DNA from 2 places in the Kineosporia succinea genome. Region 2 is predicted to be linked to the other one. Evidence: predicted binding sites of a transcription regulator. Region 2 holds the regulator's gene; the other holds the start of a gene.
The links. Region 2 encodes HrcA, which represses chaperone genes, less so after heat shock. Its sites were predicted from a motif close to GNTNGCACTCGGNNNNNCCGAGTGCNANC; they were not measured.
Positions count from the first base shown of each region.

Region 1: groES (co-chaperone GroES) is a predicted target of HrcA. The motif match lies at 14,362-14,390, and genes of this name have one in related genera.

Region 1 is NZ_JAUSQZ010000001.1:3,388,069-3,403,865, forward strand. Features, by position in the region: gene glmM (phosphoglucosamine mutase) at 1-119, shown strand, start outside; gene J2S57_RS14900 (hypothetical protein) at 215-1,714, opposite strand; gene J2S57_RS14905 (SigE family RNA polymerase sigma factor) at 1,714-2,376, opposite strand; gene coaA (type I pantothenate kinase) at 2,490-3,455, opposite strand; gene glmS (glutamine--fructose-6-phosphate transaminase (isomerizing)) at 3,611-5,473, shown strand; gene J2S57_RS14920 (NAD(P)H-hydrate epimerase) at 5,625-7,109, shown strand; gene alr (alanine racemase) at 7,368-8,579, shown strand; gene J2S57_RS14930 (alpha/beta fold hydrolase) at 8,591-10,285, shown strand; gene tsaE (tRNA (adenosine(37)-N6)-threonylcarbamoyltransferase complex ATPase subunit type 1 TsaE) at 10,282-10,830, shown strand; gene tsaB (tRNA (adenosine(37)-N6)-threonylcarbamoyltransferase complex dimerization subunit type 1 TsaB) at 10,846-11,523, shown strand; gene rimI (ribosomal protein S18-alanine N-acetyltransferase) at 11,523-11,987, shown strand; gene tsaD (tRNA (adenosine(37)-N6)-threonylcarbamoyltransferase complex transferase subunit TsaD) at 11,984-13,030, shown strand; gene J2S57_RS14955 (THUMP-like domain-containing protein) at 13,107-14,303, opposite strand; gene groES (co-chaperone GroES) at 14,548-14,847, shown strand; gene groL (chaperonin GroEL) at 14,970-15,797, shown strand, end outside.
Region 2 is NZ_JAUSQZ010000001.1:4,314,785-4,330,581, forward strand. Features, by position in the region: gene J2S57_RS18625 (ComEC/Rec2 family competence protein) at 1-1,878, shown strand, start outside; gene holA (DNA polymerase III subunit delta) at 1,960-3,015, shown strand; gene rpsT (30S ribosomal protein S20) at 3,232-3,498, opposite strand; gene lepA (translation elongation factor 4) at 3,779-5,623, shown strand; gene J2S57_RS18645 (MOSC domain-containing protein) at 5,649-6,314, shown strand; gene hemW (radical SAM family heme chaperone HemW) at 6,321-7,553, shown strand; gene J2S57_RS18655 (magnetosome magnetite crystal formation protein family) at 7,607-9,574, opposite strand; gene J2S57_RS18660 (DUF3097 domain-containing protein) at 9,620-10,483, opposite strand; gene hrcA (heat-inducible transcriptional repressor HrcA) at 10,731-11,750, shown strand; gene dnaJ (molecular chaperone DnaJ) at 11,852-12,970, shown strand; gene J2S57_RS18675 (16S rRNA (uracil(1498)-N(3))-methyltransferase) at 13,032-13,778, shown strand; gene J2S57_RS18680 (HIT domain-containing protein) at 13,878-14,162, shown strand; gene J2S57_RS18685 (PhoH family protein) at 14,279-15,370, shown strand; gene ybeY (rRNA maturation RNase YbeY) at 15,413-15,797, shown strand, end outside.

The sequences.
Region 1 (15,797 bases), 930 kb from region 2:
CGTCCGGCACCGAGGCCCTGGTGCGCGTCATGGTCGAGGCCAAGGAGGCCGGGCAGGCCCGGTCCGAGGCCGAGGGGCTGGCCTCGGTGGTGCGGTCCCGGCTCGCGCTCGAGGTCTGAGAGCACATACGAAAAGGGCGGTTCCCCACGGGGAACCGCCCTTTCGGTGTTTCCGGGGCACCGCGTCCCCTCCTGCGCGCGGTGCCCCGGACGTCTTACGGAATGACCGACCGGCCGTCGTCCTTGGTGCTACCGGCCTCGGACGTGAACGTGGTCTCCTCACCGGCGGCCGGCACCTGCTGCTGGATCACGGTGCCGTCGGCCGCGAGGGCGGCCACCGGGGCCTCCGGCCTGGTGTAGTTGCCCTCGTCGTCGTAGTCGCTCTCGGAGTTGGGCACGGTCACGTCGATCACGGCCAGCCGGTTCTTCACCGCGGCGGTCTTCTCGCCCACCCGGACCCGGGTGGCTCCGGCCGGGGCGATCACCAGGTAGCGGTGGGTGGTTCCGTTGTCGATCCACACGCTGGCCATCGCGTCGTCGTCACCGGCGGCCGAGGTCACCATGTAACCCTGACGGGTCACGTCGTAAGGGGTTTCGTCGTCCTCGACGGGATCGATCTCCGCCGGCTGGTGCTCGCTGAAGCCGGCGACGTAGATGCCGCCGGGAGAGCGCAGCAGGGTTGCGGCGGCCTTGCTCTGGGCCCCGGACGGGACGACCGCGGCCCAGATCGGCACCTGCGCGCCGGTCGGGCGGTTGCCGCCCAGACTGCCGCCCAGGTAGTCGAGCTCACCCGGATCGGTGCCGGGAACGGCCACCGCCGCGAGGTCGAATCCCGGGGACCGGCTCATCGCGGAGCCTCCGGTCAGGACACCCCCGACCGTGACCTCGGCGTCGAACATCCGGAACTCGTCCTCGTCGACCGAACCCGCCCAGGTGCCTCCACCGACGGCCGGCACGTCGCGGCGGGTGGTGGTGATCTTCGGGTGGGTGCCCTCGACGCCGAAGGTGCGGGCCCTGGCGATGCGCGGGGTGTCGGCGCCGGGGGCGGAGACGACCACGACGGCCTTCCGGCTGTCCCGCGACTCACCCGGGGCGGAGAACAGGCTCATCGGGTCGTGCGGCACCTGGTTCGGCTCGAGGGGCAGACCGCTGGTGCTCACCGGCTCCATGCCCGAGACCGGCGCCCCCACCGGGCCCAGCCAGATGTCGCGGCCCCAGAAGGTCTTTCCCTTCTTGTCACGGGAGTAGAGCAGCACCGCGAAACGGGCCCGGTCTTCGATGTCACCGGCGGCCACGACGTGCACGTCGGCGGCGTCGACCTTCTCGCGGTCGGCCGCCAGCTTCTCCCGCAGGCCGGTCAGCCAGGCCCCGTCGTCGGCCAGAGAGCCGGCGGTCGAGGCCGGGTACCCGGCCTGCGCGAGGGTGCTCGGCTCGACGGTCGGGGTGGGGCTCACGGTGGGGGTGGGCCTGCTCGGGACGCTCTGGTCGGCCCGGTTCATCGCGTTGCCGCCCAGAACCGAGACGGCCACCACGGCGGCGGCCGCGGCTCCGGCCAGGGCTGCGCCGCCGAAACGGGTCAGCCGGTCGCGGCGCACGGAGGTGTCGAGGCGGGGGAAGGGACGGCTGTCGCGGGTCTGGGCCTCGGACAGGTGACGCAGGCGGTCGGCCAGCTCGGGGGGCAGGCCCGGCTCGGGCCGCTGATCGGTCGGGTTCATCACTTGGCTCCCTTCGCGCGGGCGTCGAGTTTCGGGTGGGCTTCGAGTTTCGGGCGGGCTTCGAGCTTTGGGCGGGCGTCGAGTTCCGGGCGGGCGCCAGGGCCCGGTCCGGTGCCGAGATCGGTACTGCTGTCGAGCACCTCACGCGGCCCGGCGGAGACCCCGGCCGGAGTCACCTCGGCCGGGACCGGACCGGCCAGCGCCGCACGCAGTTTCGCCACCCCACGACTGGCCGCGCTCTTCACCGCCCCGGTCGAGACACCCATGAGGTGCGCGGTCTCGGCCTCGGACCGGTCTTCCAGGTACCGCAGCACCACCGCGGCGCGCATCTGCGGCGGCAGCGAGCGCAGCGCGGCGACGAGCTGTGCGTCCACCGGATCGGCCGCGTCGAGCTCGACCGCGGGTGCGGGCGCCGAGTCCAGCGGCACCTCACGGATACGGCGCTTGCGGCGCCACGACAGGGCCGCGTTGACCACGGCCTTGCGCACGTACGGTTCCGGGTTGTCGTCGCCCAGCCGGTGCCAGCGGCGGTGCACCCGGGTCAGGGCCTCCTGCACGCAGTCCTCGGCGACGCCGCGGTCCACGGTGATCAGGTAGGCGCTCTGGACCAGGGCCGGCCAGCGAGCGCTGACGAACTGCCGGAAGGCTGTCTCGTCGTCCATGAATCCCCCTCCACTGTTGCTCTCGGGGAACTACACGCGCGCCGGGCCCACTCAGGTTGCTCGGGTCGGCGACCCGACCCCGCGAGGTGACCCGAACGTCCTCAAGCCGGTATTCACAACTTACGCAGACGGATACGCCGCGCCGCGTGATCGGCGCCCTTCGTCAGCACCAGGGTGGCCCGGCCCCGGGTCGGCAGCACGTTCTCGATCAGGTTCTTCTCGTTGATGTCGAGCCAGATCCGCTCGGCCGTGGCCACGGCCTCGTCGTCGGTGAGCGCCGCGTACCGGTGGAAGTACGACTCCGGCCGGGTGAACGCGGTCTCCCGCAGGCGCAGGAACCGGTTCACGTACCAGCGGCGCACCTGGTCGGTGTGGGCGTCCACGTAGATCGAGAAGTCGAAGTAGTCGCTGACCGCCATGCCCTGCCGGCCGTCGGCCCGCACCCGGGCCGGCTGCAGCACGTTCAGCCCTTCCACGATGAGCACGTCGGGGCGGCGCACCACGACCTCCTCGTCGGGCACGATGTCGTAGGTCAGGTGCGAGTAGACCGGCGCCTTCACCTCGGGCTTGCCCGACTTCACGTCGGCCACGAACCGCAGCAGACGGCGCTGGTCGTAGGACTCGGGGAAGCCCTTGCGGGTCATCAGCCCGAGCCGGTCGAGCTCCGCGTTCGGCTTGAGGAACCCGTCGGTGGTGACCAGTTCCACACTCGGCGTGCCCGGCCAGCGGGTCAGCAGCTCGCGCAGGATGCGGGCGGTGGTGGACTTGCCCACGGCGACCGACCCGGCGATGCCGATGACGAACGGGGTGCGGGCCGGGCTCTCCTGCAGGAAGGTCGACGTGGCCTGGTGCAGCTGCGCGGCGCCGGCCACGTAGAGGTTGAGCAGGCGGCTCATCGGTAGGTAGATCTCCTCGACCTCCCGCAGGTCGAGGCGGTCGCCCAGACCCCGCAGCCGGTCGACGTCCTCGGCCGTGAGCGTCATCGGGGTGTTCGCCCGCAGGGCACCCCAGGCATCGCGGTCGAGTTCCACGTAGGGCGTGGAACGGGTGGTGTCGGGGCAGCTCTGCACGCAGGTCATTGTGCCCGCCGGACGCCACCGGTCGGCCGTCGGGCGTCTACCTGTACGTCACACCTTTACCGATTGCGACGGTGTCGTGACGGGGCGCGGGTGAACGGGGGAACGATCAGCGTTCCGCACGAGGAGGGCCCCTCGGCCGGTTAGGCTCAGCCACCATGTGCGGAATCGTGGGCTACGCGACGGATCCTGCTTCCTCGAACAGCGGGGCACTGGACGTCGTTCTGGAAGGTCTGCGGCGGCTCGAGTACCGGGGGTACGACTCCGCCGGGGTCGCCCTGCAGGTCGACGGTCAACTGTGGACGGCCAAGCGCTCGGGCAAGCTGGCCCGGCTGGAGGAGGCCCTGCAGGCCTCGCCGCCGCCGGCCTCGGCCACGGGTATCGGCCACACCCGGTGGGCCACTCACGGTGGGCCGACCGACGAGAACGCGCACCCGCACCTGGCCGGTGACGGCCGGGTCGCCGTGATCCACAACGGGATCATCGAGAACTTCGCGGTGCTGAAGAAGGAGCTCGTCGCCGACGGCGCCGAGTTCCTCAGCCAGACCGACACCGAGGTCGCCGCGCACCTGCTGCACGCGGCCTTCTCCCGCACGGGTGACCTCACCGAGGCGATGCGTCTCGTGGTGAACCGGCTCGAGGGCGCCTTCACGCTGCTCGCCGTGCACGCCGACGTCCCCGGCACCGTGGTCGGCGCCCGCCGTAACTCCCCGCTGGTGGTCGGGGTCGGCGAGGGCGCGAACTACCTGGGCTCCGACGTCGCCGCGTTCATCGGGCACACCCGTGAGGCGATCGAGCTCGGCCAGGACCAGATCGCGACGATCACGCCCACCACCGTCGACATCGTCGACTTCGAGGGCAACCCGGTGACGGGCAAGAACTACCACGTCGACTGGGACGCGGCCGCGGCGGAGAAGGGCGGCTACTCCTCGTTCATGGCGAAGGAGATCATGGACCAGCCCCAGGCGGTGGCCGACACCCTCCTGGGCCGGTACGACGTCGAGGGCAACCTGACGCTCGACGAGCTGCGCATCGACGAGGCGGTGCTGCGCTCGGTCGACAAGATCGTGGTGCTGGCCGCCGGAACCTCCTCGTACGCGGGCATGGTGGCTAAGTACGCGATCGAGCACTGGTGCCGCATCCCGGTCGAGGTGGAGCTCTCCAGCGAGTTCCGTTACCGCGACCCGGTGGTGAACGCGCGCACGCTGGTCGTGGCGATCTCGCAGTCCGGCGAGACGATGGACACGATCATGGCGCTGCGTCACGCCCGGGAGCAGGGGGCCAAGGTCGTCGCCATCTGCAACACCCACGGCTCGACGATTCCCCGCGAGTCCGACGCCGCGCTCTACACGCACGCCGGCCCGGAGATCGCGGTCGCCTCGACCAAGGCGTTCCTGGCCCAGATCACCGCCTGCTACCTGCTCGGTCTGTATCTGGCCCGGCTGCGCGGCAACAAGTTCGACGACGAGATCCGCGAGATCGTCGGCCAGCTGCAGGCCATGCCCGACAAGATCCAGAAGGTGCTCGACGGCCTGGAGCAGGTGCGCACGATGGCCCGCTGGATGGCCGACACCCGCTCGGTGCTGTTCCTCGGCCGGCACGTCGGTTTCCCGGTGGCGATGGAGGGCGCGCTCAAGCTCAAGGAGCTCGCCTACATCCACGCCGAGGGCTTCGCCGCCGGTGAGCTGAAGCACGGGCCGATCGCGCTGATCGAGCCCGGCCAGGCGGTGTTCGTGATCGTTCCCTCGCCGCGCGGCCGCGACTCGCTGCACGCCAAGGTGGTCTCCAACATCCAGGAGATCAACGCCCGGGGCGCGCGCACCATCGTGATCGCCGAGGAGGGTGACACCGACGTGGTGCCGTACGCCAGTGAGGTGATTTACGTCCCGCAGACGCCGACCCTTCTGGCCCCCCTGGTCACTGTCGTGCCGCTGCAGGTGTTCGCCTGTGAGCTCGCGACGGCCAAGGGGCTGGACGTGGATCAGCCGCGCAACCTGGCCAAGTCCGTCACCGTCGAGTAGTCGCCGCTGGTCGGACGGTTGCACTGTGCGTGTACGTCACGTGCGGTGCCCGTTCGGCCGCTCGACGCACGGGTAGGGATGCTCATCCGGCTCTTGTTGCTTAGATGAGTGAATGAACCCAAAGGCGGGGCGCGGTCCGACGGCCTATCGCGTGGAAGATCTGCGCAAGGCCGAGCAGCAGGTGATGGCCGGGGTGCCCGAGGGCGCCCTGATGCAGCTGGCAGCCGCGGGACTCGCCGTGAGCTGCGCCCGGGTGCTGCGGGAACGCACCGGTCACGTGTCCGGCCGGCGGGCGGTTCTTCTCGTGGGGCCCGGTGACAACGGTGGCGACGCCCTGTTCGCCGGGGTCCGCCTGGTGCGCCGGGGGGTGGCCGTCACGGCGCTCCTGACGTCCTCGACGGTTCACGCGGGCGGGGCCGCCGCGCTCGCCTCCGCCGGTGGCCGCTGCGTGCAGGTCGGGCCGGACACGGCGGTCGAGGCGTGGACCGCGATGGAGGCCGCCGACCTGGTGGTCGACGGTCTGCTCGGTCTCGGCGGACGCCCGGGGCTGCGCGAACCGGCGGCCGGGCTGGTCGACCGGATCCCCGACCACGCCGCCGTGATCGCCGTGGACCTGCCCAGCGGCGTCGACCCGGACACCGGCGGGGTGCTCTCGCCGCACGTGTTCGCCGATCTGACGGTCACTTTCGGCGCGGCCAAGGCCTGCCTGCTGCTGCCTCCGGCCAGTGCCGCGACCGGTGACCTGGAGGTCGTCGACATCGGGCTGGGGCCGCACCTGCCCGCCGAGCCGCTGGTCGCGCGGCTGGCCGAGGCCGACGTGGCCCGGCTCTGGCCGGTGCCGCCGCCGAGTGCGGACAAGTACCGCCGGGGCGTGCTGGGCGTGGTCGCCGGCTCGGCCGGGTACCCGGGAGCGGCCGTGCTGGCGGTGGCCGGGGCGCTGCGCACGGGGGTCGGGATGGTGCGTTACGTCGGGCCGCAGGACGCCACCGCGGCTGTTCGCTCGGCCTGGCCGGAGGTGGTCGCGGGGCCCGGACGGGTGCAGGCCTGGCTGCTCGGGTCGGGCGTGGTGCCGGACGCCGCCGACCAGCAGCCCGAGGCCATTCACGACGCGCTGGAGAGCGATCACCCGTGCCTGCTCGACGCCGGGGCGCTGGGGCTGTTCCCGGGGGAGCTGCGGGGGCACACCGACTCCTCCGGGGTCGTGCCCGACCGTTCCGACCGGCTGCTGCTGACACCGCACGCGGGTGAGCTGGCGCGGCTGCTGAGCGATCTGGGGTCTCCGGCGCAGCGCGAGGAGGTCGAGGCGGAGCCGTACCGGTTCGCGCACGAGGCGGCCCGGCTGACGGGCGCGACGGTGCTGCTCAAGGGCGCCACGACGTTGGTGGTGCGGCCGGACGGGCACGCGCGCAGTCAGGCCGAGGCGCCGTCGTGGCTGGCGACGGCGGGGGCCGGGGACGTGCTGGCCGGGATCGCGGGGGCGTTGCTGGCGAGTGGGCTGAGCCCGTTCGACGCGGGGAGCGTGGCGGCGTTCGTGCACGGGAAGGCGGCAGCCGCGGCGTCGGGGGGAGGGCCGATCGTGAGTCTGGACGTGGCCTCTCAGGTGCCGGCGACGGTGGCGAAGTTGCTGCGGCACTGAAGTTGCTGCGGCACTGGAGAACACCGCAAACCTTGGGGGACGCGTGGCGTGGCGGCTCGGGCGCGCACGCTCACGGCCGCCTCCCGAGGCTTCTCCCGCCGGGTGATACGTCTCCGGGTGGTGCCCGGGCCCCTGCCCACGGTCGGGTCCGGCCGCTGATCGGGCCCGCCTCTCCCGGTGGTCGCGTCAGGCTGATCACAACGAGGGTGAAAAGCCAGGGGCGGCGGGCATCCGCCCTGCCTGCGACAATCAGCGGTTATGAGCGTGCCCGAAGCCGCCGGACCGTCCGGCATCAGCCAGGCTGAAATCAGCAGCGGTGCTGTGAGTCTTCCTCCCGGCCTGCCCTCCGCGGCGGTGGTCGACCTCGACGCGATCGCGGCCAACGTCCGCGTGCTGCGGGGTCTCGCCCCCACCGCCGCGGTCATGGCCGTGGTCAAGGCCGACGCCTACGGGCACGGCCTGCTGCCCTCGGCCCGCGCCGCGCTCGCCGGTGGCGCCTCGTGGCTCGGCACCGCCCAGATCTCCGAGGCGCTGCAGCTGCGGGCGGCGGGCATCACCGTGCCCGTGCTGTCGTGGCTGACGGTGCCCGGCGACCAGTTCGCCGCCGCGATCGAGCATCACGTCGACATCGGCGTCAGCGCCCCCTGGGCCCTGGCCGAGATCGCCGCGGCCGCCCGCGATCAGGGCCGGGCCGCCCGGGTGCAGCTCAAGGTCGACACCGGTCTCAACCGCAACGGCTGCACCCTCGCCGACTGGCCCCAGCTGGTCGAAGACGCCCTGAAACTGCAGGCGGACGGCCTGGTCTCGGTGGTCGGCGCGTTCTCCCACTTCGTCGAGTCGGACGCACCCGCCAACCCGGTCAACGAGTTGCAGCTGGCCGCCTTCCGGGCCGCGCTCGAGGTGGCCGAGCAGGCCGGGGCCCGGTTCGAGGTCCGGCACATCGCCAACTCGGCCGCCACCCTCACCAACCCCGACGCGCACTTCGACCTGGTGCGCCCGGGCCTGGCGGTCTACGGGCTCGACCCGGCGCCCGGCGCCACCGGCGAGACCGGGCTGCGTCCGGCCATGACCCTGCTCGGCCGGGTCTCCAACGTGAAGGCGGTGCCCGCCGGGCAGGGAGTCTCGTACGGGCACACCTACGTCACGAGCACCGACACCGAGGTCGCGATCGTGCCGCTGGGCTACGGCGACGGCATCCCGCGGCACGCCAGCAGTGCCGGGCCGGTGCAACTGGCCGGGCACACGTTCCACATCGCCGGGCGCGTCTGCATGGACCAGGTGGTGGTCGACCTGGCCGGGGAGGGCGTCGGCCGGGTGCGCGAGGGTGACGTCGCGGTGCTGTTCGGCGGTGCCCCGGGTGAGCCGACGGCCCAGGACTGGGCGCTGGCGGCGGGCACGATCAGCTACGAGATCGTCACCCGGCTGAGTGCCCGGGTGCCGCGTCTGTACATCGGGTCGGCGGGCCGGTAAGAAGCAGTTCGATGGCGGGATCAGAGAAGTCAGCGGCAGGGAAGCCGAGGCCGGGCCGGGCGGCCGGCGCGGGTGGCGCGGCCGGCGCCTCGGCGCGGGCCGGTTCGACGGGGCGCGGCTCCAGGGGCAAGGCGGGCTTCAAGGGCAGGGCCGGCTCCCCGGGCGAGGCGGACTTCAAGGGCAGGGCCGGCTCCCCGGGCGAGGCCGGTCGGGCGGGCCCGGACCGGCGCCGGCCCGGGCGCGGCCCCAAGATCGTCGACCCGCTGGGCAACGACACCACCGACAGAGGGTGGCGGCCGGAACGAACGGCGCTCGCCTTCGGGGTGGGCCTGGCCGCGACCGGGGTCGGCGCGGTGATCGGCCTGGCCGCCGAGCGGATGGCGTCCTCCCGGGGGCTTCCCGGGCTGCCCGGGTTGGCCGGGCCGAGTGGCCCGGACCGGCGGGGAGGGCAGAACGGGAACGGGTCCGGTGAAGGCGCCCGCGTCGGCCCGGAGCCGGAGGCGGTCGGTGACCCCGACGCGTCCACCCCTTCGATCTGGAGCCGGGCCACCGCGCGCACCCGGCTCGCCCGGCACACCGGGCCTGCTACCACCGACGGCCGCGGCGGCCCGGAACTCGGCGCGCTGCGCGGGGATCCACGCCTGGTGATGAGCGGCGACGTGCCCCTGCACGTCGAGGTCGACGAGTACGACCCGGCCTGGGCCGACGACCCCGCGGTGAACCGGCTCACCGACGGCGATGTGCCCACCCCGCGCACCGGAGGCCGGAAGCCGCCTCTCACCGTCGTCCTCACGCACGGGTACTCGCTGAGCCTCGACGCCTGGCACTACCAGCGACTGGCCCTGCGCGGGCACTGCCGCCTGGTGCTCTGGGACCAGCGCGGGCACGGCCGCTCGGGCACCGGCCGGCCGGGCTCCTCGACGATCGACCAGATCGGTCACGACCTGGCCGCGGTCATCGACGAGGTCGCCCCCGACGGCCCGCTGGTGCTGCTCGGGCACTCGATGGGCGGCATGACCGTGATGGCCCTGGCCGAGCAGCGGCCCGGTCTCTTCGCGGAACGGGTGGTCGGCGTCGGCCTGTTCTGCACCAGCGCAGGCGGTCTCGGCGCGCTCGACCTCGGCCTGTCCGGCCTGGGCCGCGCCCTGATGACGGTGGCCCCGACCGCGGCGCGCCTGCTGGCCCGGCAGCCCGGGCTGGTCGCGCACGGCCGCCGGCTCGGCAGCGACCTGGAAAGCATCCTGGTGCGCCGGTACTCGTTCGCGTCACCGGTGCCGTCCGAACTGGCCCGGTTCTCGTCCGGCCTGATCGCGCGCACCCGCATGGAGGTCATCTCCGACTTCCTGCCCGGACTCGGCGCGCACGACAAACGGGCCGCGCTCGCGGTGCTCGACGGCCACGAGCTGCTGGTGATGGCCGGGGAGGACGACATGCTGATCCCGCGCGCCCACAGCGACGAGATCGTGGCCGGACTGAGCGACGTGGAGTACGTGGTGGTGCGTGACGCGGGCCACCTGCTGCCGCTGGAGTACCCGGAGCTGGTCAACACCTACCTGCTGGAACTGCTCTCCGACGCGGCCGCGACGGCCCGTGACCGGCGGCCGAGTCGTCGGCGGGGCTGGGGACGCCGTACCGTGACTCCCGTACGTGATCGGCGCGACGGACACCACCGCGCGCCCGGCGAACGAGGAGGAGGTCACAGGTGAGTGGGGCGCACCGTGCCGACCCGGCCGGAACCGTCGACGAACCGGCCGTGACCGTCACATCCGTCGTACCGGCAGCAGCCGACATGCGCGAGCTCGGCGAGCTGATCGCCGCGCGACTGCGCCCCGGCGACCTGCTGGTGCTGACCGGTGACCTGGGAGCGGGCAAGACCACGCTGACCCAGGGCATCGGCGCCCGGTTGCGGGTGCGGGGCGACATCACCAGCCCGACCTTCGTGATTGCCCGGGTCCATCCGCCGACGCAGGCCGGCCCGCCGCTGGTGCACGTCGACGCCTACCGGCTCGAGACCCTGTCCGAGGTCGACGATCTCGACCTGGACGCCGACCTGTCCGAGTCGGTCACCGTGGTCGAGTGGGGCGAGGGCCTGGTCGAGGGCCTGGCCGCCGACCGGCTGGAGGTCCGCCTCGAGCGCCCGCGCGGCGCCAACGGGCCGGACGACCCGGAGAGCATCGGCGACGAGCCCCGCACCGTGAGACTTCGTGGCTTCGGCCCCCGCTGGGCCGGTGTCGACCTCCCGTCCCTGTAGAGATTCGAGAGAACGATGACCGACGAGCTCACCCTGGCCCTGGACACGGCGTCCGCCACGGTCTCGGTCGCCCTGCACGACGGCGTCCGGGTGGTGGCCGAGCGTGCCGGTGAGCAGACCGGGAAACACGCCGAGCAGCTCACCCCGCTGATCGAGGCCGTGCTCGGTGACGCCGGCGCCACCCGCGCCGACCTGACCGGGGTCGTCGCCGGCGTCGGGCCCGGCCCGTTCACCGGGCTGCGGGTCGGCCTGGTCACCGCGGTGGTGCTGGGCTACGCGCTCGACCTGCCCGTGCACGGTGTCTGCAGTCTCGACGCGGTCGCCCTCCAGGCGGTGCAGGCGGGGCAGGACGGCCCGTTCGTCGCCGCCATGGACGCCCGGCGCCGCGAGGTCTACTGGGCCCGCTACGAGGTCACCGAGATCGACGGGGTGCGGGTGCCCGTGCGGTCGGGGTTGCCCGAGGTCAGCCTTCCCGCGGATCTCGAGCTGGGCGGCCTGCCGGTCGCGGGGCGTGGCGCGGTGCTGTACCCCGACGCCCTGGGGGAGCCGTTCGGCAGCCCGCTCGACCCGTCCGCCGGGGCGCTCGCCGGGCTCGCCCGCCTGGGAGCGCGTTTCGTGCTGCCGCCCGAGCCGCTGTACCTGCGCCGCCCCGACGCCGAGGCCAACATCGCCCGTAAACGCGTGCTGAAGTGATGCGTCCCCTGCGCTGGTGGGACGTCGAGGCCCTGATGCCGCTGGAGCGCGAGCTCTTCGGCGACACCGCGTGGACCGCCGAGATGTTCTGGTCCGAGCTGGCCCACCCCGAGACCCGCTGGTACGTGGTGGCCGAGTCGGAGGGCGAGATCCTGGGCTACGCCGGGCTGTTCGCGCCGGGTGCGGAGGCCGACGTGCAGACGATCGCGGTGGCCCCCGCGGCCCAGGGGCAGGGCCTCGGCCGGGCCCTGCTCGGGGCCCTGACCGAGACGGCCCGCGAGCGCGGCGCCACCACCCTGCTGCTCGAGGTGAGGGCCGACAACGCCTCCGCCGTCCGGCTTTACGAGCGCAGCGGGTTCGAGCGGATCGCCGTGCGGCACCGCTACTACCAACCCGGGGACATCGACGCCTGGATCATGCGCAGGCGCCCCATCGACCACAGTGAAGAAGGTGCGACCCCGTGACCGACGAACCCCTCGTCCTCGGCCTGGAGACCTCCTGCGACGAGACCGGCGTCGGCATCGTGCGCGGCGGCACGCTGCTGGCCGACGCGGTGGCCTCCTCGGTCGAGTCGCACGCCCGGTTCGGCGGGGTGGTGCCCGAGGTCGCCAGCCGGGCGCATCTCGAGGCGATGGTGCCGACCCTGCGCCGCGCCTGCGCCGACGCCGGCGTCACCCTGAACGACCTCGACGCGATCGCCGTCACCTCGGGCCCCGGTCTTTCCGGTGCGCTGATGGTGGGCGTGGCCGCGGCCAAGGCCCTGGCGCTCGCGCTGGGCAAGCCGCTGTACGGCGTGAACCACCTGGCCGCGCACGTGGCCGTCGACATCATCGAGCACGGCCCGCTGCCCGAGCCGGCCGTGGCGATGCTGGTGTCGGGCGGCCACTCGTCACTGCTCTACGTGCCCGACGTCAGCTACGACGTGCAGCCCCTGGGCCGCACCATCGACGACGCCGCCGGTGAGGCCTTCGACAAGGTCGCCCGGCTGCTCGGCCTGGGCTTCCCGGGCGGTCCGCTGATCGACAAGGCCGCCCGCGAGGGGGATCCGGCCTCGATCCGGTTCCCGCGGGGCCTGAGTGCCGCGCACGACATGCGCGAGCATCGCTTCGACTTCTCGTTCTCCGGCCTGAAGACCGCCGTGGCGCGCTGGGTCGAGGCCCGGGAGGCGGCCGGCGAACCGGTGCCGGTGAACGACGTCTCGGCCTCGTTCCAGGAGGCCGTGGCCGACGTGCTGACCCGCAAGGCGGTGCTCGCGTGCCAGGAGAACGGCGTGGAGCACCTGCTGATCGGCGGGGGAGTGGCGGCCAACTCGCGGCTGCGGGTGATGGCCCAGGAGCGGTGCGACAAGGCGGGCATCACGCTGCGCGTGCCCCGGCCCAAGCTCTGCACCGACAACGGCGCCATGGTGGCCGCGCTGGGCGCTCGCATGGTGCAGACGGGCAAGGTGCCGTCCGACCTGACGCTGCCGGCCGACAGCTCGATGCCGGTGACGCTGGTGCAGGCGTGACACTTCACCCGACACGGGGGACGACCTGGTCGGCGGCCCGGGGCACCCGGGCCACCGGCGCGTCCCCCGTTGATCTTCAGTTCTGCTTGTAGGGCCGCACCACGATGACCGACTGACGCCCGGCGACCCGGGTGAGCACGATCGTGGCCTCGTTCGGGCCGGCCAGCCGCAGCTGACGGCGCAGCTGCTCGGGCTCGACCGCGGTGCCGCGCTTCTTGATCGTGATGCGCCCGACGCCCCGGTCACGCAGGTAGGTGCGCAGCGTCTTCAGCTGGAAACCGAACACGTCGTCGACGGCGTAGACCTTGGCCAGCGGGTTGTGCTCGATGCGGTCGGCGGTGACGTAGGCGATGGTCGGGTCGATGAGCCGCCCGCCGAGCTGGTTGGCCACGGCCGCGACCAGCCCGGCGCGGATCACGGCGCCGTCGGGCTCGTAGAGGAACTGGCCCACCTTGCCGACCTCGGCGGGCACCGTGTCGGCCATCGAGCTGTCGTTGAGCTCGGCGCCGCCCCCGGCCGAGTCGAGCACCAGCGCGCTGCGGCGCACGCCCTCGCGGCGCACCGTGCCGAACCACAGGCCGCACTCGACCACGTCGCCGTCCACCGAGACCCACTGCGCCTCGGTGTCGTCGGGAACCATGTGATGGGGGACGCCCGGTGCGGTTTTCATGCCGACCGCCGGCAGACGGCCGGCGAGTTCGCGGACGAACGACAGCGGCGGGTTGCCGGTGCGCGGGTCGAGCAGCCGCTTGCCCGAGGCCTCGCGACGCGCGGGGTCGAGGAAGGCGCCGTCGAGGTCGTCGATGCGGGTGGTCATGGCGTCTTCGTGGCGCACCACGGCCTCCGGCCAGTGCCGCAGGTTGACCGTGGCCAGGGCCGCCGTGACCTCGTCTTTCTCCACCGCCACGACCTCCCGGTCGAGCGTGGCGAGCGCCATCGAGTCGGCCCCGATGCCGCAGCCCAGGTCGCCCACGCGCTTCACGTCGGCGGCGGCGAAACGCTGGGCGTGGCGGGCGGCCACGGGCAGCCGGGTGGCCTGCTCGAGGCCGGTCGGCGTGAACAGCATGCCCTCGGCGAACGGGCCGAACTTGGCGCGGGCGGCGGAGCGCAGCCGGGACTGGGTGAGGGCGGCGGCCACCATGTCGTTCGGGTGCCCGTCGCGCCGCAGCTGCTCGCCCAGAGACATCGCGGTGGCCTCGTCGTACTGGGGGAGGGACTCCAGCAGAGCCCATCCGTCCTGGGTCAGCAGCGTCGCGATTCCGGTCAGGTCCACCGGGGAATTCTCCCACGGTGCGAGACTCCTTCCGCCGACCGGCTGAAGGTGCGACACCTTTGGCACTCGGGTTGACCGAGTGCTAACGAGCGCTCTAGATTCGAACCTGGCACTCTCCTCGTGAGATTGCCAGCACCACCACTCTCAGCAGGGCCGCGATCGGCACCCGCGACGACGGTCGATGTCCCCGCTGGACCACAGTCCTTGTATTTTCATCGCCGTTCGGAGAAGGGGAGGTCCGCCAGTGTCGGTCTCCATCAAGCCGCTCGAGGACCGCATCGTCGTCAAGCCGCTGGACGCGGAGCAGACGACGGCTTCTGGTCTCGTCATCCCGGACACCGCCAAGGAGAAGCCCCAGGAGGGCGAGGTCCTGGCGGTCGGTCCCGGCCGGTTCGACGACGAAGGCGCCAAGCGGATCCCGCTCGACGTCAAGGTCGGCGACACCGTGCTCTACAGCAAGTACGGCGGCACCGAGGTCAAGTACTCGGGCGAGGAGTTCCTCATCCTCTCGGCCCGTGACGTGCTCGCGATCATCGAGAAGTGATCTGACGGGCTGCTCACCGCAGACCCGTTGATCGTTGCTCCCGCCCCGGTCTGCCTTCGTGGCGGCCGGGGCGTGTGCAGTTCTAGAACCCAAAGCACACCTTCACCCAAGGGACTCACGCAATGGCAAAGACCCTGTCGTTCGACGACTCCGCGCGTCGCTCCCTCGAGCGCGGCGTCGACGCTCTCGCCAACGCCGTCAAGGTGACGCTCGGCCCGCGTGGCCGCAACGTCGTCATCGACAAGAAGTGGGGCGCCCCCACCATCACCAACGACGGTGTGACCATCGCCAAGGAGGTGGAGCTGGACGACCCCTACGAGAACCTGGGCGCTCAGCTCGCCAAGGAGGTCGCCACCAAGACCAACGACGTCGCGGGTGACGGCACCACCACCGCGACCGTCCTGGCCCAGGCGATGGTGAAGGAAGGCCTGCGCAACGTGGCCGCCGGCGCCGCCCCGTCGAGCCTGAAGCGCGGCATCGACGCGGCCGTCGAGGCCGTCAGCACCAAGCTGCTCGACACCGCCCGCGAGATCGAGGGCAAGGAAGAGATCGCGCACGTCGCGACCATCTCCGCCCAGGACGCGGGCGTCGGCGCCCTCATCGCCGACGCGTTCGACAAGGTCGGCAAGGACGGCGTCATCACCGTCGAGGAGTCCTCCTCGACCGCGATGGAGCTCGACTTCACCGAGGGCATGCAGTTCGACAAGGGCTACCTGTCGCCGTACTTCGTCACCGACACGGAGCGCATGGAGGCCGTCCTCGAGGACGCCTACATCCTGATCCACCAGAACAAGATCTCCTCCATCTCCGAGCTGCTCCCGCTGCTCGAGAAGGTGCTGCAGGCCGGCAAGCCGCTGCTGATCCTGGCCGAGGACGTCGACGGCGAGGCGCTGTCGACCCTGGTCGTGAACAAGATCAAGGGCACGTTCACCGCCGCCGCCGTGAAGGCC
Region 2 (15,797 bases):
CCGGGCAAGCCGGAGGTCGCGGTGGCGTTCGTGCGCTCGGGTCCGGAGATCACCCATCCCGGCACCTGGCCCTGGCGGTTCGCGGAGCACCTGCGTGAAGGGCTGCGCGAGGCGTGCGCCGGTCTGCCCTCCGACGCCCGGGGTCTGCTCCCCGCGCTCGTGGTGGGTGACACGTCGAACCTCGATCCAGACCTCGCGGCCGACCTGCAGGCCGGTGGTCTCACCCATCTGACCGCGGTCTCGGGCAGCAACGTGGCGATCCTGGCGGCGGTGACGTTCGTCGTGATCGGGGCGCTGCGGGGCGGCCGAAGAACGCAGGCGGCCGGAACCGTCCTCGTCATAGCGGGTTTCGTGGTGCTGGCCCGGCCGGAGCCGAGCGTGCTGCGGGCGTCGGTGATGGGTGTTCTGGCCGTGTCCGGGGTTCTGGTGGCCCGGCGGTCGGCCGGAGCGCCGGTGCTGGCGGCGACGGTGGTGATCCTGCTCGGCGTGGATCCCTGGCTGGCCCGGAGTTTCGGGTTCGCGCTGTCGGTGCTGGCCACGGCCGGGCTCCTGCTCCTGGTACCGATCTGGCTGTACCGCCTGCGGCGCTGGCCGCAGGGGCCGGTGCTGGCGCTCGCGGTACCGGTGGCCGCGCTGGTGGTCACGGCGCCGGTGACGATCCTGCTGGATCCGGTGGTGAGCCTGGTGTCGATCCCGGCGAACCTGCTGGCCGACGCCGCGGTCGCCCCGGCCACGATCGCGGGGGTCGTGGCGGCCGCGCTCTCGCTGGTCTGGCCCGACGGCGCCACGCTGGTGGCCTGGGCCGGTGGTCTGGCCACCCAGTGGATCGCGATCGTCGCGCACCGGGCGGCCGACGTGCCGGCCGGGGCACTGCCCTGGCCGGACGGTCCGGCCGGGTCCGCGCTGTTCGCCGCCCTGAGCCTGGTCTGCGCGGGGTTGCTCGTGCGGGGTGCCTGGCGCACGGCCCTGGCCACACCCGTGCTGGTCGGGGCCTGCCTGGTGCTGCCGCGCTGGGTGCCGGTCCTGCCGGGCGGGGGGCCGCCCTCGGACTGGCTCGTGGTCCAGTGCGAGGTGGGCCAGGGGTCCGCGACCGCCATCCGAAGCGGCCCCGACCGGGCGGTCCTCGTCGACGCGGGCCCCGACCCGCAACTGGCCGACCGCTGCCTGAGGCGGGCGGGCGTCCACCATCTGGATCTGGTGCTCGTCACCCACTTTCACGCCGATCACGCCGATGGACTCGCCGGGGCCCTCGACGGGCGCGGCGCCCCACCGGTCTACGTGAGCCCGGTCGCGCTGCCCGGCACGCAGGCCCGGGAGGTGGCGGCCCTGGCGCCCGGTTCTCGCACACTCCCGGTCACCGGCGGCATCAGCGGCACCGCGGGAACGGGCGACTGGCAGGTGCGGTGGCGACTGGTTCCGCCGTCGGCGTCCGCGGTGCGGGCCGGGCTGGCGGCGGGCCGTGATCCTGAGGGGGAGGAGATCAACAACGTCAGCGTGGTGATGCTGGCCGAGGTGAGAGGTGTGCGGGTCGCAGCCCTGGGCGACGTGGAGCCGGACGCACAGCGGGCGCTGCTCCGAACACTGACCACGGAAACGACGAGCACAGCAGATCCGGCCAGTGCGGTGTCGTCCCAGGACGTCGACGTGGTCGTTCTCTCGCACCACGGATCGGCGAAGCAGGAGGAGCGGCTGTACCGCTTCCTGCATCCACGGGTGGCCCTGATCGGCGTCGGGGCGGACAACGACTACGGGCATCCCGCCCCGGCGGCACTCTCGATGCTGCAGCGGGTCGGGGCCCGGGCCTTCCGCACCGACACACAGGGGCAGATCGCCGTGGTCGGCGGTCCGCGCGACCTGAGGGTGGTGACGTCGAAGTGAATCGACGGCACTGCCCGAGCGGACCCGCCCTGGGTCACGAACCGCCCCGGACCCGGCCGGGCGAGGCCATAAGGTGTTGGCGTGGCTGGAGCAGGAGCGGGTTCGCGAGCACGGGGCGGCACGAAGGCGGCGGCGGGAAAGTCGGCGTCCAAGGCGAAGAACCCGATCGTCACGCCCGACGAGGTGAAGCCGGCACCGATCCTGCTGGTGGTCGGGGCCGAAGGGGTGCTGGCCGACCGCGCGGTCGCCAATGTGCTGGCTGCCGCCCGCGCCGCCGATCCGGAGACCGAGGTCGAGCGGATGGAGGCGGCGGGGTACCTGTCCGGCAAGCTGTCCGTGGCCACCAGCCCGTCGCTCTTCGGCGGGGGCAAGGTGGTCGTGCTGGAGAACGTCGAGCAGGCCAACGAGGCACTCGTCACCGACGTCACGACCTACCTGAAAGACCCCTCGCTGGAAGCCTGCGTGATCATCCGGCACTCGGGGGTGGTGAGGGCTCGTCCGTTGCTGGAGGCGGCCCGCGCGACCAACGCGCCCGAGGTGTCGTGCCAGCCGATCACCCGCGACGACGAGAAGGTCGAGTTCGCGACCAACGAGTTCCGTCGCGGCGACCGGCGCATCACCCCGGCCGCGGTCCGGGCCCTGGTCGACGCCGTCGGCAACGATCTGCGCGAGCTGGCCGCCGCCTGCTCCCAGCTGATGAACGACGACGAGGCCGCCCGCATCGACGTCGACTCGGTCGAGCGCTACTTCGGCGGCCGGGTCGAGGTCACCGGCTTCAAGGTCGCGGACGCCGCGGTCGCCGGCCACGCCGAAGAGGCTCTGGTGCTGCTGCGTCACGCGCTGGCCACGGGGGCGGACCCGGTCCCGCTGGTCGCCGCCGTCGCGATGAAAGTCCGTGCCCTGGCCAAGGTCTCGGCGGCCGGGCGGGGCGCGTCGGCCTCCATGGCCAAGTCACTGGGTATGGCGCCCTGGCAGATCGACCGCGCCCGCCGCGAACTCAACGGCTGGAACGAAGACGGACTGGCCCGCGCGGTCATGGCCCTCGCCGAGGCCGACGCCGCGGTGAAGGGTGGCGGCCGGGATCCGGTCTACGCCGTCGAGCGCCTCGTGCTGACGGTGGCCCAGAGCCGTCGGTAGGTCACCAGAGGGCCCGCCGGAGCATGACAAGGCCCGCCGGAGCGTGACAAGGCCCGCCGGAGCATGACAAGGCCCACCGGAGAACGAGAAGGCCCACCGGAGAAGGTGGGCTGGGGAGGGTGGTGCGTCGACGCGTCCATCATGGGTGAAAGCCGCGCCAAACAACGAAATCCGGCACCCCCACGAAGGGAAGTGCCGGATCGCGTTAGGCGAAGATCAGGCGCTCAGCTTGGCCACGGCCTGGGCCAGGGCCGACTTGCGGTTGGCAGCCTGGTTCTTGTGGATGACGCCCTTGCTGGCGGCCTTGTCCAGCTGCTTCGAAGCAGTGGCCAGGGCGGCGGTCGCAGCGGCGACGTCACCGGCGGTGACAGCCTCACGAGTCTTGCGGACGACCGTGCGCAGCTGGCTGTTCACGGCCTTGTTGCGCAGACGGCGCTTCTCGTTGGTGAGGTTGCGCTTGATCTGGGACTTGATGTTAGCCACGTGGATCTTCTTCTCTCGGATCGTCTAAGTCTGGTCAGCGGTCTGTAGGCACACCGGCAGTGCTAGGGCACCTGAGGCGCTCACGCACAGACCTCCTAGGTTACCAGCGTCCGAAGCTCAGCCCGACCAGCCGAGAACCAGCCGAGAACCGGCGGGGAACTGGCGGGGAACCGGAGGGCGAACGGGGGACGATGCGAGGAAAGGACGAAGGACATGGGACGATGGAGAGTCCGAGCAGTCCGACGAGCCAGACGATCGAGGTAGCGCAGCAGTGTCTCCGATGGCCCACACGGCGCCCGAGCCGTCCGCCACCGCTCCGGAACTGATCCGGAACTTCAGCATCATCGCCCACATCGACCACGGTAAGTCGACGCTGGCCGACCGGATGCTGCAGCTGACCGGTGTCGTCGATCAGCGGCAGATGCGCGCCCAGTACCTCGACCGCATGGACATCGAGCGTGAGCGCGGCATCACGATCAAGTCCCAGGCGGTGCGGATGCCCTGGGAGGAAGAGGGCGTCACCTACGCCCTGAACATGATCGACACCCCGGGCCACGTCGACTTCACCTACGAGGTCTCCCGGTCCCTGGCCGCCTGCGAAGGCGCCGTGCTCCTCGTCGACGCCGCTCAGGGCATCGAGGCCCAGACCCTGGCCAACCTGTACCTGGCCATGGAGAACGAGCTCACGATCATCCCGGTGCTGAACAAGATCGACCTGCCCGCCGCGCAGCCCGAGAAGTACGCCGAGGAACTGGCGAAGCTGATCGGCTGCGAGCCCGAGGACTGCCTCAAGGTCTCCGGCAAGACCGGCATGGGCGTCGACGCGTTGCTGGCCCAGATCGTGAAGCAGGTCCCGGCCCCGGTCGGCGACCCGAACGCGCCGGCCCGCGCGATGATCTTCGACTCGGTGTACGACACCTACCGCGGCGTCGTCACCTACGTCCGGGTCATCGACGGCATGCTGCACCCGCGTGAGCGCATCACCCTGATGTCCACCAAGACCCAGCACGAGCTCCTCGAGATCGGCGTCAGCTCACCCGAGCCGGTGCCGACCAAGGGCCTCGGCGTGGGCGAGGTGGGCTACCTGATCACCGGTGTGAAGGATGTTCGCCAGTCCAAGGTCGGCGACACTGTCACCAACTACGCCAAGCCGGCCACCGAGGCGCTCGAGGGTTACCGCGAGCCGCTGCCGATGGTCTTCTCCGGCCTCTACCCGATCGACGGCTCCGACTACGGCCCCCTGCGTGAGGCCCTCGACAAGCTCAAGCTGAGCGACGCCGCGCTGGTCTACGAGCCGGAGTCGTCCGTGGCCCTGGGCTTCGGATTCCGCTGCGGCTTCCTCGGCCTGCTGCACCTCGAGATCGTGCGCGAGCGCCTCGAGCGCGAGTTCAACCTCGACCTCATCTCGACCGCGCCGAACGTGGTCTACGAGGTCACGATGGACGACAACACGCAGATCACGGTGACCAACCCGTCCGAGTTCCCGGGCGGCAAGATCAACGAGGTCCGCGAGCCCATCGTCAAGGCGACCATGCTGGCGCCCGCCGAGTTCATCGGCGCGATCATGGAGCTGTGCCAGGAACGGCGCGGATCGCTGCGGGGCATGGACTACCTCTCCGAAGACCGCGTCGAGATGCGGTACACGCTGCCGCTGGCCGAGATCGTGTTCGACTTCTTCGACCAGCTGAAGTCCCGCACCCGCGGTTACGCGTCGCTCGACTACGACCCCGACGGCGACCAGGTGGCCAACCTGGTCAAGGTCGACATCCTGCTGCAGGGCGAGCCGGTCGACGCGTTCAGCACCATCGTCCACGCCGACAAGGCCTACTCCTACGGCGTGATGATGACGGGCAAGCTGCGCAAGCTGATCCCGCGTCAGCAGTTCGAGGTCCCGATCCAGGCGGCCATCGGCGCTCGCATCATCGCCCGCGAGAACATCAGTGCCATCCGGAAAGACGTTCTCGCCAAGTGCTACGGCGGTGACATCAGCCGTAAGCGCAAGCTGCTCGAACGGCAGAAGGAAGGCAAGAAGCGCATGAAGATGGTCGGCCGGGTCGAGGTGCCCCAGGAGGCCTTCATCGCGGCGCTCTCCAGCGACGCGCCCACGGGCGAGCGCAAGAAGTAAGGGTTCGACTTCCAGGGTGCATGACATGGTGGACGTCGCGGAGACCGGGCGGATCAGCTCGGTCTCCGTCGTGCACGGGTTGCTGCCCGCGCCTTGGGGCGTCGTGGCGCACAAGACCGCTATCGACAAACGTCCCGTGCCCGGCCCGGTGGAGATCGGTCCGCTGGGTCTGGCCGGGGACGACCAGATCGACCGCAAACACCATGGTGGACGCGGCAAAGCGGTGTACGCGTACGCCGACGAGGACGCGGCCTGGTGGGCGGCCGAGCTCGAGCGGGAGATCGAGCCCGGGTTGTTCGGCGAGAACCTGCGCACGGCCGGCATCGACGTCACCGGCGCGGAGATCGGCGAGCGCTGGGCGATCGGGCCCGAGGTGCTTCTCGAGGTCACGATGCCGCGTACACCCTGCCGCACGTTCGCCGAGCGGATGCGGGAGAAGGGTTGGGTGCGCCGGTACACCCAGGTCAACCGGCCCGGTGCGTACATGAGAGTGCTCCAGACAGGCCCGGTCTCGGCCGGTGACGAGGTCCGCGTGGTGTTCCGCCCGGGGCACGGCATCACGGTCGGGCACTTCCTGCGCGGTCCCGATCCGGTGGACATGCGTCAGCTGATCGACGCCTTCACGGCGCTCGGTCTCGAACTCGACCCGGACATCCGTCACGTGGCCGAAAAAGCCGTCAGACGAGGCTGATTCATCATGGCTGGTCCCCCTCCCGACGGCGAACCCGCGCCGCTCGACGGTTCTCTCCCGGCGTCCGCCGCGATCGGTTCGGCGGAGCGGGCGTTCGGTGTGTATCTGCACGTTCCGTTCTGTGCGGTGCGCTGCGGGTACTGCGATTTCAACACGTACACGGCGAAAGAGCTGGGCGGGGGCGCGAGTCAGGCGGCGTACGCCGGAACGGCCGTGCGGGAGCTGTCTTTCGCGTCGTCCGTGCTCGAGCGGGCGGGTGTGGCCGCGCGGCCGGTGTCCACGGTGTTCGTCGGTGGTGGCACGCCCACGCTGCTGCCGGCCGGTGACCTCGCGTTGCTGGTCGCCGGGGTGCGCGACAACTTCGGCCTGGTCGACGGCGCCGAGGTCACGGTCGAGGCGAACCCCGACTCGGTGACGCCGGAGTCGCTCGCGGCGCTGGCCTCGGGCGGCGTGACCCGGGTCTCGTTCGGTATGCAGTCGCAGGTGCGGCACGTGCTGGCCGTGCTCGACCGCACGCACGACCCGAAACGGGTTCCGGACGTGGTGAAGTGGGCTCGCGACGTGGGCCTGTCGGTGAGTCTCGACCTGATCTACGGCACGCCCGGCGAATCGCTCGACGACTGGCGGGCCAGCCTGGAGGCCGCGCTGGCCTGCGAGCCCGATCATCTGTCGGCCTACGCGCTGGTGGTCGAAGACGGCACGAAGCTTGCGGCCCGGGTGCGGCGCGGTGAGGTCAAGGCGCCCGATGACGACGACGAGGCCGACAAGTACGAGCTGGCCGACGATCTCATCTCCGCCGCCGGGCTGACCTGGTACGAGGTGAGCAACTGGGCGCGCACCCCGCAGGACGCCTGTCAGCACAACCTGGCCTACTGGCGTGGGGACGACTGGTGGGGCGTCGGTCCGGGCGCCCACTCCCACGTCGGTGGGGTGCGGTGGTGGAACGTGCGTCACCCCAGCAGTTATGCGGCGCGGATCGACGCGGGGGAGAGCCCGGCGCAGGGTCGCGAGGTACTCGACCCCGAGGCCCGTCAGCTCGAGGAAGTGCTGCTGCGCTCACGTCTGCGCGAAGGGCTCCCGCTGAAAGATGCCGGTCTGCACGGTGATCCGTCGGTGCTGCTGGCCGGGGTGCTCGAAGAGGGGCTGGTGCAGCCCGAACCGGCCGGTCAGGGCACGGTCGTGCTCACCCGCCGGGGGCGTCTGCTGGCCGATGCCGTGGTCAGGGCCCTTCTCCCGTAGGTGCGTCGAAATGATGGACGACGCGGAGCTCCACGTCGTCCACCATTTTCGCCCTACTTCAGGAACCGGTGGGACAAGGGGTAGCGGAACGGATCGCCGCGGTACGCGGAGGCCGCGCCGATGAGCCCGAAGACCGCCGCCAGGAGCCAGACCAGCGCGACGATGCCGTTGGGCAGGAACACCCAGCTGAGCACGGTCGCGACCACGAATGCGCCGAGGGCACAGAGCTGGAAGTTGATGGCTTCCAAAGCCTGTTCGCGGATGTAGCGGCTGCGGTCCTTGTAGAGCAGGTAGATCAGGCCGGAGATGATCAGCGGCACGATCGGGGCGAACATGAAGACCGCGCCGGCGTGGGCGGCGGTGGCCCAGCGATTGGCCTCGACCTGACTGAGGGGTCCGCCGGGATGGCCGGGCTGGGTGGGGTTGTTCGAATAGCCGTGCGGGCCGGGCCGTCCCGGCTGGCCGTAGGAACCGGGCGGACCATACGAACCGGGTGCGCCGTAGGAACCGGGCTGGCCTTGGGGACCGGGTGCGCCGTAGGAACCAGGCTGGCCATGGGAACCGGGTGCGCCGTAGGAGCCGGGCTGGCCTTGGGAACCGGGTGCGCCGTAAGAACTGGTCTGGTCGTGAGAACCGGGCTGGTCGTGGGAGCCGGGTTGGCCGTGAGAACCGGGCGGGCCGTGAGAACCGGGCGGGCCGTACGAACCAGGCGCGTTGTGTGAACTGGGCTGGCCGTACTGATCTGACTGGCCGTAGTGCCCCGGCTGGTTGTGGGGACCTGCCTGGCCGGGGAACTGACCGGTCTGGGCTGACGGCTGGCCGGGTTGGTTCGGGAACTGTCCCGGCTGCTGGCCGTACTGCCCCGAGTGGCTGGGGAACTGACCGGACGTGGTCGGCTGCTGCCCCGGCTGGGGATACTGCCCGGGCTGGGCGGGATATTGCCCGGGCTGGGTGGGGAACTGGCCGGACGGGGTGGGGAACTGGCCGGGCTGGGTGGGGAACTGGCCCGGCTGGGTGGGGAACTGGCCGGACGGGGCGGGGAACTGGCCGGACGGGGGCGAGTACGGCCCGGACTGGTTCGGGAACTGGCCCGCCTCGGTCGGGAACTGGCCCGCCTCGGTCGGGAACTGGCCCGCCTCGGTCGGGAACTGGCCCCCCTCGGTCGGGAACTGGCCCGCCTCGGTCGGGGGCCGGCCGTACTGGCTCGGCTGGCCGTACTGGCCCGGCTGGGGGTGCTGGCCGTACGGTGCGGGCGCTCCGGGGTGGTTCGGCTGGACGGGGGACTGGTTGCCGTACGGCGGATTGGGGACGTTGCCCGGCCGAGGGGCCCAGTTCTGTGGAGCGTTCTGGCCGGGGCCGTACGAGGGCTGGCCGTGCGAGGGCTGGCCGTACGAGGGCTGGCCGTAACCAGGCGCGGGGTAAGGGGGCTGGCCGTACTGTCCCGCGTCGTACGAGGGCTGGCCGTACTGGCTGGGGCCCTGGCCGGGCTGGTCGCTGGACGGGTACGGATGCCCCGTCGCGGTGCCAGGAGTCTGCCCGGCTTCCGTGGGTGTGCCCGGCTGGCCGGGGGTGGCCGGGCTGTAGGTCTGGCCCTGACGCCATGACGGGCCGTTCGTCGACGCGGAGGCGTTCTGGCCCTCGGCGGGGTGATCCGGCCCGGTCTCGTGCTGACCGGTCTGGCCCTGACTCACGTCGCCCTCCTGGCGCCGGCCCGTCGGTGATTGCCCGGGCGCTGGTTGCTGCGGTGCTGATCGCTGCGGTGCTGATTGGCGCTGCGCTGCTTGAGGATCCGGCGCCGACTGCGATGCCGGCCCCTGGACGCCGAGGTTGAGGCCGCTGAACTGGGCGGGCTGTCCCTGGGGCTGGGGGCCGGTGTCGAGGGGCTGACCGGGGATGATCGGCGAGTACTGGGTCGCCTCGGCGGGTGCGCCCGACGGCCCGTGCTCGTCGTGGGCAGACGCGTCCCGGGACTCCTCGTCCCGGTCTCCCTGGTCATGCCGGTCGTGCGGTGGCTGGCTCATGGCATGCCCCTTTCCTGCTCACACCGTAGAACGTGCGAGCAGCACTCAGCGATCCTCGCCGTCACCGGTGACGAAGTCGATGAGTTCCTCGACCCGCCCCAGCAGGGCCGGTTCCAGGTCGGCGTAGCTGTTCACGGAGGCCAGGATGCGCTGCCAGCCCTCGGCCACGTCCGCCTGTTCGGCGTAGGGCCAGCCCAGCGCCTTCAGCACCCCCTCCTTCCACGGCAGACCGCGCGGGACCACCGGCCAGGCGTCCACCCCGATCACCCGCGGCCGCACGGCCTGCCAGACGTCCACGTACGGATGCCCCACGACCAGCACGTGCTCCCGGGCCCCGGAGACCTTCGCCGCGGCGGCCGCCTCGTGCCACTCCTTGCTGCCCGCCACCAGGTGGTCGACCAGGATCCCGAGCCGCCGCCCCGGACCGGGCCCGAAGTCCGCGACCGCGTCCGCCAGGTCGTCGACGCCGTGCAGCGGCACCACCACGACCCCCTCGACCCGCAGGTCGTGGCCCCAGATCTTCTCCACCAGCTCGGCGTCGTGCTTGCCCTCGACCAGGATGCGCGAGGCACGGGCCACCCGGGCCCGGTGGTCGCGAACCGCCACCGACCCGGAAGCCGACCGAAGCGTCCCTGATGGTGGCTTCGAAACCGCGGCCGACGGCGGGACCAGCGCCACGGGAACCCCGTCGACCCAGAATCCCGGGCCGAGCGGGAACGACCGGGTGCGACCGCGACGGTCCTCGAGCACCACGACGTGCATTCCGCCGCTCTTCTCGGTGCGCACCACGGCCCCGACCCAGCCGGTCTCCACGTCCTCGACCACCAGGCCGGCCACGGCCGGTTCTTCCCGTAGTTTCGGCTTGACCCGGGCGTTCGCCAGGACGTCCCCCGCGTACCGGTCACCCACGCGTCCCTCCTTTGATGCACCTGTTCGTGCACCTGTGGCCTGTGGGCCGCGCGCGGAACCGGGCATCCTGGGCAGACTGGGAACCATGGCGGGACGGTAACCAGGGGGCGCCAGGAGACCTAGCCGACCCGCCGGGGACACACGCGGGTCGCTCCGGGGACGTAAACTGGCACTCCGGCAGCGTGAGTGCCAGGGTTTCCGCACCGGCCGTCACGGTCAGCGACTGAGTTGGAGAAAGGTGGGTGGCATGAGCGAGGAACGCAAGCTCGCCGTGCTGCGCGCCATTGTCGAGGACTACGTCGAGACACGGGAGCCGGTCGGGTCGAGAGCGCTGGTCGAGCGGCACTCACTCGGTGTCTCCCCGGCCACCATCCGCAACGACATGGCCGCCCTGGAAGACGAGGGCTACATCGCGCAGCCCCACACCAGCGCCGGCCGGGTGCCCACCGACAAGGGCTACCGCATGTTCGTCGACCGGCTGAGCGGTGTGAAACCGCTGTCCACGGCCGAGAAGCGGGCCATCCAGACGCTGCTCGACGGTGCCGTCGATCTGGACGACGTGGTCAACCGCACGGTGCGCCTGCTCGCCCAGCTGACCCGTCAGGTCGCGGTGGTGCAGTACCCGTCGCTGAGTCGTTCCACCGTGCGGCACGTCGAGCTGGTCGCGCTCGACACCACGCGGCTGCTGGTCATCCTCATCACCAACACCGGCCGGGTCGAGCAGCGCATCGTGCCGATGACGGCCGAGTTCGCCGAGGACACGTTGGCCGGGCTGCGGGGGCGGCTCAACCAGGCCGTCGCCGGGCGCCGGCTCACCGACGTGAGTGCCCTGGTGGCCGGCCTGCCCGAGCAGTTCGACCACAACGACCGCGCGCTGGTGCGGTCGGTGCTCGACGCCCTCGAGGACTCGCTCAACATCGAGCGCGAAGAACGCATCGTGCTGGCCGGCACGGCCAACCTGGCTCGTTCCGGGCCGGACTTCGTGCAGAACATCGGCCCGGTGCTGGAGGCCATCGAGGAGCACGTGGTGCTGCTCAAACTGCTCACCGAGATGGCCGACGGCGCCGGGGGAGTGGGCGTGCTGATCGGCCGCGAGACCGCTCACATCGGCCTGCAGGAAGCATCGGTCGTCTCGAGCGGTTACGCCTCGCAGGGAGAGGTCGTCGCCCGCCTGGGCGTTCTCGGCCCGACCCGCATGGACTACCCGAACACGATGGCCGCCGTACGCGCCGTCGCCCGGTACGTGTCCCGGATCCTGGCATCGTGAGCATCGCCAGGGGCCCGGAGCCCTGAGACCCGGGGGTCCCGTAGCATTCCGCACCGCCTTGCACTCTTTCACTGCACCGATCTGGAGAGAACACAACCGCCGTGAGCGATTACTACGAGGTGCTCGGGGTTTCCCGGACGGCCAGCCCCGAGGAGATCAAGAAGGCGTACCGGAAGCTGGCACGTCAGCTGCACCCGGACGTCAACCCCAGTGAGGAGGCGGCCGAGCGTTTCAAGGAGGTCGGCCGCGCCTACGAGGTTCTCTCCAGCACGGAGAAGCGTCAGGCCTACGACACCGGGGGTGACCCCAACGGCAACGGCGGTTTCGGGGCCGGGTTCGGCTTCACCGACATCTTCGAGACCTTCTTCGGTGGCGGCGCCGCCGGGGGCGCACGGGGCCCGGTGCCCCGTCAGCGCCGCGGTCAGGACGCCCTGATCCGGATCGAGATCGACCTCGCCGAGGCGGCGTTCGGCGGTCAGCGCGAGCTGCAGCTCGACACCGCCGTGGTCTGCCCGGTCTGCAGCGGCAGCTGCTGCCAGCCCGGCACCCAGCCCGAGATCTGCGACGTCTGCAAGGGCCGCGGCCAGACCCAGCGGGTGGCCCGGTCGTTCCTCGGCCAGGTCATGACCACCCAGGCCTGCGTGAACTGCCAGGGCTTCGGCACCGTGATCCCCAGCCCGTGCCTGGAGTGCTCGGGCGAGGGCCGGGTGCGCTCGCGTCGCAGCCTCACCATCAAGGTGCCCGCCGGTGTCGAGACCGGCACCCGCATCCAGCTCTCCGGCCAGGCCGAGATCGGCCCGGGCGGTGGCCCCGCGGGTGACCTCTACGTCGAGATCGTCGAGCGTCAGCACGCGGTGTTCACACGCCGCGCCGACGACATCCACTGCACTGTCGAGGTACCGATGACGGCCGCGGCCCTCGGCACCACGATCGAGCTGGAGACGCTCGACGGGGTGGAGAACTTCGAGGTGCGTTCGGGCTCGCAGTCCGGTGAGGCCACCACGATGCGCGGGCTCGGCATCACCCATCTGCGGGGCGGTGGCCGGGGCGACCTGGTGGTGCACCTGGCCGTGATCACGCCCACCAAGCTCGACGAGGAGCAGGAAGAGCTGCTGCGCGCGTTCGCCAAGCTCCGCGGCGAGGACCGGCCCGCCGGTCGTATGACGCCGGTTCACACCAGCGTGTTCTCGAAGCTGCGCGACCGGTTCGCGGGGCGTTGAGTTCAGTGCTTGCGGACGCGTCGGTCCTTGCCTTCCGGTGTCCGTCGGGTAGTTCTGCATCATGACGTTGCCCCGGTTCTTCACCGAGCCCGGAGCCCTGACCGGCGCCGCGCCGTCCACCACCCTCGTCCTGGACGGGGACGAGGGACGGCACGCCGCCGGGGTCCGGCGCATCCGGGCCGGCGAGGAGATCGAGCTCGCCGACGGTTCGGGCCTGGTGGCGCGCTGCACGGTCACGGCCGCGGGCAAGGCCCACCTCGACCTGCTCGTCGACGAGCTCGAGCTGACGCCCGAGCCGGTGCTGCGGTTCGGCCTGGTGCAGGCGCTGGCCAAGGGCGGGCGGGACGAGATGGCGCTGGAGACGGCGACCGAGGCCGGCGTCGACCTGGTGCTGCCCTGGCAGGCCGCGCGCAGCGTGTCCCGCTGGGAGGGGCCGAAGGTCGAGAAGAACTCCCGGCGCTGGGCCACGATCGCCCGCGAGGCTGCGAAACAGTCGCGCCGGCCGCGGGTTCCGGTCGTGGAGCCGCTGCGTTCGACGGCGGCGCTGGCGTCTCGCCTGGCCGGCGCCGACCTGGCGCTGGTGCTGCACGAAGACGCCGGACGTCCGCTGGTCGGGCTGGACCTGCCCGCCGCCGGTGAGGTGCTGCTGGTCGTCGGGCCGGAGGGCGGCATCGGCGAGTCCGAGCTGGCCACCCTGACCGCGGCTGGTGCTCTGCCGGTGCGGCTCGGACCCGAGGTGCTGCGGACGTCGTCGGCCGGCCCCCTGGCCCTGGGCATCCTGGCCGCGGCATCGGGACGCTGGGCCTGAGCCGGCCCCCGGGGGCGCGGAAGCGATAGCGTGAGACGGGTGAGCGCTGACCCGGACTGCCTGTTCTGCAAGATCATCGCCGGAGACATCCCGTCGGACATGGTGTATCGGGGCGACCGGGTGGTCGCCTTCCGGGACATCAACCCGGTGGCGTCCGTGCACATCCTGGTGGTGCCGGTCGACCATCACACCGACGTGGTGCAGCTGGTGGCCAAGGACGAGCCGTTGCTGGCCGAGGTCGTCACGGTGGCCGGGGAACTGGCCAAGGCTGAGGCGAACGGCCAGTTCCGGCTGATGTTCAACACCGGGGCCGAGGCCGGGCAGAGCGTCTTCCACGTGCATGCCCACGTGCTGGCCGGGTCGAAGATCGGCATTCCCGGGTAGATACCCGGAAATGGGGGAGCCGCGGAATGGTGTCGGCGGCTACGATCGTTGGCGTAAGGGCTGCCCGGCTCAGAGGCAGCACGCCGAACCCGGAGAGGCGGGCGCAACGCCAGCTCATGACGGAACCGAAGAACGCCCCGCGGAACGGCGCGGAGGCCGTGCACCGGATCGTCGTGCCGGCGGAGGTCAACATGGTGGCCCTGCTGGGAGCCCGGGACGAGGTTCTGCGCGCCGTCGAGCGCGCCTTCAGCCGGGCCGACGTCCACGTGCGGGGCAACGAGATCACCGTCACCGGCCCGTTCGGTGAGGTCGCCCTCGTCGAGCGCCTGATCGACGAGCTCCTCGCGGTGGTGGCGGGCGGACAGGTCCTCACCCCCGACGCGGTCGACCGGTCGATCGGGATGCTGCGCCAGCAGACCGCCGAGCGTCCGGCCGACGTGCTCACCCTCAACATCCTCAGCAACCGGGGCCGCACGATCCGGCCCAAGACGCTGAACCAGAAGCGCTACGTCGACGCCATCGACGAGCACACCGTGGTCTTCGGCATCGGCCCGGCCGGTACCGGCAAGACCTACCTGGCGATGGCCAAGGCCGTGCAGGCGTTGCAGGCCAAGCAGGTCAACCGGATCATCCTGACCCGGCCCGCGGTCGAGGCCGGCGAGCGCCTGGGCTTCCTGCCCGGCACGCTGACCGAGAAGATCGACCCGTACCTGCGCCCGCTGTACGACGCGCTGCACGACATGCTCGACCCCGACCTGATCCCGCGGTTGATGGCGGCGGGCACGATCGAGGTCGCGCCGCTGGCCTACATGCGCGGCCGCACGCTGAACGACGCGTTCATCGTGCTCGACGAGGCGCAGAACACCTCGCCCGAGCAGATGAAGATGTTCCTGACCCGGCTCGGCTTCCAGTCGAAGATCGTGGTCACGGGCGACGTCACCCAGGTGGACCTGCCGGGCGGCACACAGTCGGGCCTGAAGGTCGTGCAGGACATCCTCGACGGCGTCGACGACATCCACTTCGCCCGGCTCACCAGCACCGACGTGGTGCGGCACCGGCTGGTCGGGGAGATCGTCGAGGCCTACGGCCGGTGGGACACCGAGCAGCAGATCGAGCAGGCGGCGAACCGGCCGCCGGCCCGTCAGCCGCAGGACCGGATGGCCCCGCAGAACCGAGTGGAACGGCGCAGCCACCGCACGGGCCGGTGAGCTGGGTCCGGACCACGCCCGGGCATGCGCGAGAATGACCGGGTGAGCATCGAGGTCAACAACGAGAGCGGCGTCTCCGTCGACGAGGCGGAGGTCGCGGCTCTGGCGCGCAGCGTGATCAGTGCCATGCGCGTGCACGAGCAGGCCGAGCTGTCGATCGTCATGGTCGACGAAGCCTCGATGGAGCAGCTGCACATCCAGTGGATGGACGAGCCGGGCCCGACCGACGTGCTGTCCTTCCCGATGGACGAGCTGCGCCCGGGCAAGGACGACGAGGACCCGGAGCCCGGCCTGCTGGGCGACATCGTGCTGTGCCCGCAGGTCGCGCAGAAGCAGGCGCGGGCCGCCGGGCACTCGTTCGAGGAGGAGCTGCTGCTCCTCACCACCCACGGCATCCTGCACCTGCTCGGCTACGACCACGCCGAGC